DNA from 2 places in the Oceanisphaera sediminis genome. Region 1 is predicted to be linked to the other one. Evidence: predicted binding sites of a transcription regulator. Region 1 holds the regulator's gene; the other holds the start of a gene.
The links. Region 1 encodes sigma-54, which starts transcription at its own class of promoters, with help from an activator protein. Its sites were predicted from a motif close to TGGCACNGTTTTNGCTT; they were not measured.
Positions count from the first base shown of each region.

Region 1 (4,394 bases):
CCTGCTGGCCCTCGGCCTGAGTCTGGCCGAGGCCAAAGAGGCAGACTTCAACCAGCCGGTGACCATCGATGCCGGTCGTCAGCTGGTGGAGCTGGTCGACAACAAGGTCACCTTCAGCGATCGGGTCGTGGTCAAACAAGGCACCATGGATGTGCAGGCCGACAAACTGGTGGTGATCCGCAACGACCAGGGCCTGCAATCGATGACCGCCCACGGCGCACCGGCCACCTACTATCAGGTGCTCGACAGCGGCCAGCCGGTCAAGGCCGAGGCCCGGGAAATCCACTACGATATGAAGGCACGCACCATCACCCTGCTGAAGGAAGCGAAGCTCACGCAAAACGACAATATCGTGACCGGCTACCGAATCCGCTACCATATCGACAAGGAGCAGATGGAAGCCGAAAGCCAGGGCGGAAAAGACCGCGTCACCACCATTTTTCTGCCCGAACAACTGCAGGACATAAATAAAAAAGAGACGCAGAACTGATCATGGCAACACTGAAAGCCCGCGGGCTGCAGAAAAGTTACAAGGGCCGCCAGGTGGTGGCCGATGTCAGCCTGACCGTCAACACCGGTCAGATCGTCGGCCTGCTCGGTCCCAACGGCGCCGGCAAGACCACCTCCTTCTACATGATAGTGGGCCTGGTACAGCGCGATGCCGGCAGCATCACCATCGACGAACAGGACATCAGCCATGAGCCCATGCATGTGCGAGCCCGGGCCGGTATCGGTTACCTGCCCCAGGAAGCGTCCATTTTTCGGCGCCTGAGCGTGGCCGACAACCTGATGGCGGTGCTCGAAACCCGCCAGGATCTGGATGCCGCCGGCCGCGACGAAAAAATGGAGCAGTTGCTGGAAGAGTTCAATATCACTCATATCCGCGACAGCGCCGGCATGAGCCTGTCCGGTGGCGAGCGCCGCCGGGTGGAAATAGCCCGGGCGCTGGCGGCCGATCCGCGTTTCATTCTGCTGGATGAGCCCTTCGCCGGGGTCGATCCCATCTCGGTGATCGATATCAAGAAAATCATCCTGCACCTGCGTGATCGCGGCCTGGGCGTGCTGATTACCGACCATAACGTGCGTGAGACCCTCGATGTCTGCGAACGGGCCTACATTGTCAGCCACGGTCATCGTATCGCCGCCGGCACACCGACCGAAATACTCGCGAACGAGCAGGTCAAGAAAGTCTATCTTGGTGAACAATTCAGCCTCTGAGCTGGCCCGCTGAAGACCCATGCGGTTGACATAGAAGGACTTTTCTACAATGAAGCCAACTCTTCAGTTACGTCTGGGGCAGCAACTGACCATGACCCCCCAGCTGCAACAGGCCATTCGCCTGCTGCAGCTGTCGAGCCTGGAGCTGCAGCAGGAAATTCAGCTGGCCCTGGAAAACAATCCCCTGCTGGAGCAGGAAGAGCCGGACAGCATAGAAGTGGCCGACGGTGGCAGCGACGAGCAAATGGCTGCCGATACCTCCATGGAGCAAAGCCAGCTGTCCGACGAACTGCCGATGGACACTCATTGGGATGATATCTATACCGCCTCCTCCGGCAGCAGTGGTAACGGCGGCCTGCCCGAAGGAATGGAAGATACCGTCTATCAGGGAGAAACCACCGAAACGCTGCAGGATTACCTGCTGTGGCAGATGCAGCTGACCCCCTTTAGTGAAACCGATCAGGCCATCGCCCTGGCCATTATCGACGCCATCGATGACGCCGGTTATCTGACCCAGGATCTGGAAGATATCCTCGCCGCCGTCTCCGGTGGCGACCAGGAAATCGAGGCAGACGAGGTGGAAGCGGTGTTGAAGCGCATTCAGCACTTCGACCCTGTCGGCGTCGCCGCCCGCAGCGTGCAGGAATGCCTGCGCATTCAACTCGAGCACTTTCCCGCCGACACTCCCTGGCTGAACGAGGCCCGTCTGGTGCTTGAGCAACACATGGATCTGCTCGGCAACCGGGACTATCGCACCCTGCAACGTAAAACCAGGCTGAAGGAAGAAGAACTCAGGGATGTGCTGGCCCTGATCCAGCAGCTGGAGCCCAGGCCCGGCAACAGCGTGATTCAGAGCAGTTCCGAGTACGTGATCCCGGATGTGGTGGTGACCAAACGCCAGGACGTCTGGGTTGCCGAACTCAATCATGACGCCATGCCCAAGGTACGGCTGAATCAGACCTACGCCGCCATGGCGCGCCAGCCCAGAAACAGTGAAGACGGCCAGTTTATTCGTAACCATTTGCAGGATGCCAAATGGTTTATCAAGAGCCTGGAAAGCCGAAATGAGACCTTGCTCAAGGTTGCCAATTGTATTGTTGAACAACAACAGGCATTCTTTGAGTACGGGCCCGAGGCCATGAAGCCGATGGTGCTGAATGATGTGGCCGAAGCGGTGGAAATGCACGAATCCACCATCTCCCGAGTGACCACGCAGAAATTCATGCATACCCCCAGAGGGGTGTTCGAGCTGAAGTATTTTTTCTCCAGCCATGTGGGTACCGACAGTGGCGGAGAATGTTCGTCGACGGCAATTCGCGCCCTGATCAGGAAACTGGTCGGTGCGGAAAACCCGGCCAAGCCACTGAGCGACAGTAAAATTGCCCAGTTGCTGGCCGAACAGGGGATACAGGTGGCCAGGCGGACCATCGCCAAGTACCGGGAGTCGCTGGCCATCCCCCCTTCCAATCAGCGTAAGCGCCTGATGTAAAGGCAGATCTAGAAGGAAGACGATATGCAAATAAATCTGACTGGACACCATGTAGAAGTCACCGATTCCCTGCGTGACTATGTGAACAGCAAGTTTGCCCGACTGGAGCGTCACTTCGACAACATCACCAATGTACACGTCGTCCTCACCCTGGAAAAATTGCAGCAGGTGGCCGAAGCCAAAATGCATCTCAGCGGCGGTGAAATTTTTGCCAACGCCCAACATGACGACATGTACGCCGCCATCGATGGCTTGATCGACAAGCTCGATCGCCAGATCATCAAACACAAAGAGAAGCTCAAGCAAAAATAACCATGGAAGTCGCCGACATACTGAGCAGGGACTGCACCCGCAGTGCAGTCCCCTGCACGAGCAAAAAACGAGCTCTCGAAATCATCAGCGAGCTGGCCGCCCTGCATCTCGATATCAGCAGCCAGCAGCTGTTCGACTGCCTGCTGGCCCGGGAAAAAATGGGCAGCACCGGCATCGGCAACGGTATTGCCATTCCCCATGGCCGTATCAGCAATGACAACCAGGCGACGGCGGTGCTACTCACCTTTGCCGAGCCGGTGGAGTTTGATGCCATTGACAATCAGCCCGTAGGCCTGGTATTCGCCCTGCTGGTACCGGAACAAGAATGTAAGCAGCATCTCAAGACGCTGTCATTGATTGCCGAAAAGCTCAGCAACAAACAGGTCTGCAAGCAGTTGCGCCAGGCCGGCAGCGATGACGAGCTCTATCACATCATGGTGTCTTCCTGAGGAGAACAATATGCAGCTGGTGATCGTCAGTGGTCGTTCGGGCTCGGGTAAAACCGTGGCCCTGCGTGTGCTCGAGGATCTGGGTTATTACTGTGTCGACAACCTGCCCGTCGAGCTGCTGCCCGAGCTGGTACAGATGCGTCGGCGCGAACCCGGTGAGGTGGCGGTCAGCATCGATGTACGCAACCTGCCCGACAGTGCCGACAAACTGGAAGCCTGTCTGGCCGACATCGGCGCCATGGAAGGGGTCAGCCTGTCCAGTATTTTTATCGACGCGGACAATGCCGCCCTGATCCGTCGCTTCGGCGACACTCGCCGGCTGCACCCCTTGTCTCGTCACAGCCTGACCCTGGACGAAGCCATCCGTCAGGAAACCCACCTGCTGGCGCCTCTGTCTTCCACCGCCGATCTGCGTATCGACACTTCCGATCTCAGTATTCACGATCTGAGCGAAATTATCCGCGCCCGTATTCTCGGCAAGAAGGAACGGGAACTGAACTGGGTATTCGAGTCTTTCGGCTACAAATACGGTATTTCTCAGGATGCGGATTTCGTGTTCGATGCCCGCTTTCTGCCCAACCCCCACTGGATAGCCGAGTTGCGCCCTTTCAGCGGCCAGGACGAGCCGGTCGCCAGCTACCTGAGCAGCCAGCCCGAGGTCACCAAATACCTGTGGCAGATTGAAAACCTGCTGGTCACCTGGATGCCGCACCTGGAACGCAACAACCGCAGTTACGTGACCGTCGCCATCGGTTGTACCGGTGGCAAGCACAGATCCGTGTATATCGTCGAGCAGCTCGCACAGATATTCCGGCAAATGGGCAAAAGCGTACAACTGCGCCACCGGACCCTGGAAAAGCAACATGACTAGAATCGAGCGGGATCTGCAAATCGTCAACAAGCTCGGGCTCCATGCCCGAGCCGCC
Region 1 covers NZ_BAABDS010000038.1:48,188-52,581, reverse strand. Annotated here, with positions in the region: gene lptA (lipopolysaccharide transport periplasmic protein LptA) at 1-490, shown strand, start outside; gene lptB (LPS export ABC transporter ATP-binding protein) at 493-1,218, shown strand; gene ABD827_RS12695 (RNA polymerase factor sigma-54) at 1,268-2,707, shown strand; gene hpf (ribosome hibernation promoting factor) at 2,732-3,019, shown strand; gene ptsN (PTS IIA-like nitrogen regulatory protein PtsN) at 3,022-3,468, shown strand; gene rapZ (RNase adapter RapZ) at 3,479-4,339, shown strand; gene ABD827_RS12675 (HPr family phosphocarrier protein) at 4,332-4,394, shown strand, end outside.

Region 2 (4,394 bases), on a different contig from region 1:
GGGCAGTGCCGCCAGGGTTTGCTGGGGATCGAAGTGCGGCGGCAGCGACAGATCGAGCAGGATCAAGTCTGCGTCGAAGTGCGGCAACTTGGCGCTCAGTTCGTCCAGGCTGGCGCCGGTGTTGACCTCATAGCCTTCCGAGGTCAACCACTGGGCGCTCAGGGTGCGAAAGGCGGGCTCGTCGTCAATCAGCAGAATACGGGGTGGGTTCAACATGAGCTGTCCTCGGGGAAAAAGAGTTCAAAGGTCACCGGCCAGCCCATATCGCTGCGGTGTTGAATGCGGCCGCCGTGGGCATCCATGATGCGGCGCACGATAGACAGTCCCAGGCCACTGCCGCCGCTGCGCTTGCCGACGAAGGGACGAAACAGGTGATTAAGCATGTCTTCGGGAACCGCCGGGCCGTTGTTGTGCACCCGGACTATGCCGGGCTGGTCACCGGCCTCGATGCGGATCACGCCATTCGGCTGATTGCGCACGAAGGCCAGGGCATTGTCGATCAGGTTGACCAGCACCTGTTGCAGTCGATAGGCATCGGCATTCAGGCGAACGTCGTCGGACAGGACGCACTCGAAGCGGGTGTGCTGCCAGTCGAACTGGGGGCGCAGGCTGTTCAGCATGGCCAGCAGCGGCACCGACTGACGCTGCACGCCGATGTTGCCGGAGTAGGCGAGCATGTCCGAGATCAATCGATCGGCGCGCTTGAGCTGGGTCTGGATCATGGCCTTGCGTTCGGCTTCCAGCCCGGCGGAGGCCATGGAGATAATATTGAGCGGGTTGCGCAGCTCGTGCGCCATGGCCGCCGACAAGCCGCCCAGCTCCACCAGATGCTGTTCCGACAGTCGCTTGCGCTCGGCTTCTGCCAGTTGCAGCGATCGCTCCAGCAGGCTGCAGCGGGTGGTCAGCAGCGAGGCGAACACTTCGGCCGCCAGCCGCAGTCCGGGCGTGACGTCCTCAAAGCCCTGCAGCCGCGATTGCCAGCCCGGATTCTGGTGGCGACAGATAATGCAGGGACCTTCAACGACAGGGGGCCGCTGTTCATTCGGTAACAGCCGTACCTGCACCGGCTGCCCCATCTGACGGGCCAGCAACTGCTCGGCCTCCGCGCTCAGCCCGGCCCAGTGACTGGGCTCTGCCAGGCGATTGAGCCAGGTATCCAGCAGTTGCTCGTCAAGCCGGCTGCCGGGATAAATCAGCCGCTCTACCAGTTTGCTGACCGGTTGATACAGTGCCAGCGCCAGCATCAGCAACAGCATGGAATAGAGCCACAGCTGCCATTCGGGCACATTGGCCAGCGCCTGCATGCCGAACGGACCGGCCATGGAGCTGAGCAGGGCAATCAGGCCCATCACCAGTGCCGTCATCAGTATCCACAGCAGGGCGCGGTTGGCCCAGGCGTTCACTTCCAGCATCTGGTAGCGCACCACGCCATACACCAGCAAGACCACATAGGTGGGCAGCAGCAGCATGGGCCAGGGATACCAGTAGAGGCCGAGCGAGGGGAAGATAAAGCTGGTGGCAAGCCAAAGCCCCCAGGCGCCGGCGGCAAACATGGCGGCGATGGAGCGGCGGCGGTTACCGCGATGGATACGCCAGCCCCACAACAGCAGGGCGTGCGCCAGTATTCCGATGGCGATGGTATAAATGATGTTGAACCAGCCGGCCCCGCTGAACACGAAGTAATGGCTGAAGGGGCCGAACGAAATGATGTCGCCGCCGCCCAGCGCCAGGCTGATGCCGAGCACCAGCAAGGCCGCCACATAGAAGAGGCCACGCCGGCGGGCCAGATTATCCAGCCAGGGTCGTCGGCCCAGCCCCTGATTGACGAAGCCGATGGCGAAGTCGAGGAAGAAGGTGGGCATCAGCGGGTTGGCCAGGATCAGCATCTTGCCCAGCCGTTCCCAGCCATAAAACACCGCGACATGACCGCTGCACCACAGCGCCATCATGACGCCGAAACCGGCCAGCGCCTTCATGCTGCGTTGGCGGCGCGCGCGCCAGAACAGCCAGGCCGACACCAGCAGGGCACAGCCGCCGGTGAGCAACATCATCAATTCAAAAGCCAGATCCAACGCCATGCAGGGTTCCCGTCATGTAAACATCGTTGACACTTTAACGGGGAAAGACTGTAAACCTGGTTGTCAGTCGGGGCAAGTATTCATCGTTTTTTTGATCCAGGCCAAGGCGGGTGCAGGTTTTCTTATTTGTGGCATGTATCGTGCTTTATCTAGCGACAGCAGGTTCACCCTCGGGTAAACCAATCGGATGGAGTCCACCCTGGAGAAACGTTTTATGAACATGACTACTTTGGTACTGGAATTTTCTGCCATTTTTATCGTTCTACTTTTGGCTACCCTGCCGGCGGTAATAAACCGCTTTCAATCTCGTTAAGGGAACAAGATGGAACTTGATGCTGCCATACTGTCGCGGATCCAATTCGCTTTTACCGTCAGTTTTCACATTATCTTTCCGGCCATCACCATCGGTCTGGCAACTGCCATCGCCATCTGGGAAGGCTTGTGGCTGAAAACCCGTAATCCGGTCTACTTTCAACTGGCCAAATTCTGGATCAAGCCCTTCGCCATTACCTTCGGCATGGGCGTGGTCAGCGGCATAGTGCTGTCGTACGAATTCGGCACCAACTTTTCTCGTTTCTCCGAACTGGTCGGCCCGGTACTGGGGCCCCTGCTGGCCTACGAGGTGCTGACCGCCTTCTTTCTGGAAGCCGGTTTTCTCGGAGTCATGCTGTTCGGCTGGCAGCGGGTCGGGGAAAAACTGCACTACTTTGCTACCTGCGTGGTGGCGCTGGGTACCTGGATTTCGTCGTTCTGGATTATCGCCGCCAATTCCTGGATGCAGACCCCGGCAGGTTATGAAATCGTGGACGGTCGCTTCGAGGTGGCCAGCTGGATGGAGGTGATCTTCAATCCCTCCATGCCCTATCGTCTGGCACACATGCTGCTGGCGGCCATGCTGAGCGCCACCTTCGTCATCGGTGGCGTCAGTGCCTGGTATCTGCGCAAAAACCGGGATCTCGCCTTTGCCCGCAAGGGGCTGTCGATGGCGTTGTGGGCGGCACTGGTGCTGGCGCCGCTGCAGGCGGTGGTGGGTGATTTTCACGGCCTCAACGTGAAAGAGCATCAGCCAGTCAAGGTGGCGGCGATGGAAGGTATCTGGCCCGAGACGGAAGCCGGTGCCCCGCTGCTGTTGTTTGCGGTGCCCGACATGGAAAATGAGACCAACCATTTTGAAATCAGGATCCCCAAGCTGGCCTCGCTGATCCTGACCCACGAGCCGGATGGCGAGCTGCAGGGGCTGAAATCGGTGCCCGCCGACGAAAGGCCTTATGTGCCGCTGGTGTTCTATTCCTTTCGCGTCATGGTGGGGCTGGGGGTGCTGATGATCGGCGCCGCCCTGTGGGGCTTGTGGTTGCGTCGCCGGGGTGGTCGTTTCGAGAGCAAACCCTTTCTGCTGCTGATGACGCTGCTGATCCCGTCGGGCGTTATCTCTACCCTGGCCGGCTGGTATGTGGCGGAAGTGGGCCGTCAGCCCTGGCTGGTGCACGGCCTGGTACGCACCATGGAAGTGGTGACGCCACTGCCGGCCGAGCGGGTGCTGTTCTCGCTGACGCTGTTTGTGCTGACCTACAGTCTGCTGCTGTGTGTCTATCTCTACTTCATGGCCAAGCTGATCCGCAAGGGGCCGCCGGACATGACGCGGCTTGAACAGCACATGATTGGTGTCAATGCGCCCGGCTTTGCCCTGGCTTGGGTGAAGAAACTGCAACGTGACGTGGTGGAGAATTAACATGGATCTGGCGCTGTTTTATTATTTATTGCTGGGCTTTGCGGTACTGATGTACGTGGTGCTGGACGGGTTCGACCTCGGCCTCGGCATCCTCTACCCCTGGTTCAGGAGCGAAGGCGAGCGCGATCATATGATGCGCTCCATCTCTCACGTGTGGGACGGCAACGAAACCTGGTTGGTGTTTGGCGGTGTGGTGCTGTTTGCGGCCTTTCCCGCCGCTTACTCGGGCATTCTGGCCACCATGTATACGCCGATCATCATCATGCTGATCGGGCTTATCTTTCGTGGCGTGGCGTTCGAGTACCGTTTCAAGTCGCATCGCTCCAAGCCCTGGTGGGACAAGTCCTTCTTTCTCGGCTCTACCGTCGCCACCTTTTGCCAGGGGGCTATTCTCGGCGCCGTGGTACAAGGTGTGGAGGCGGGTCAGCAGGGCGCACTGGACTGGCTGACGCCCTTCAGCGTGTTCACCGGTTTTGCGCTGATGGTGGCCTATGCGCTGCTGGCCTGCTGCTATCTGGTGATGAAAAGCCGGGGACCTATCATGGCGCGCTCTGCTCATTTGGGGCGCAAGCTGGTGCTGACCATCA
Region 2 covers NZ_BAABDS010000043.1:67,652-72,045, reverse strand. Annotated here, with positions in the region: gene ABD827_RS15755 (sigma-54-dependent transcriptional regulator) at 1-216, opposite strand, end outside; gene ABD827_RS15750 (sensor histidine kinase) at 210-2,078, opposite strand; gene ABD827_RS15745 (cytochrome ubiquinol oxidase subunit I) at 2,401-3,807, shown strand; gene ABD827_RS15740 (cytochrome d ubiquinol oxidase subunit II) at 3,809-4,394, shown strand, end outside.
Region 2: a site for sigma-54 is predicted at 2,208-2,224, ahead of ABD827_RS15745 (cytochrome ubiquinol oxidase subunit I). Genes of this name have one in related genera too.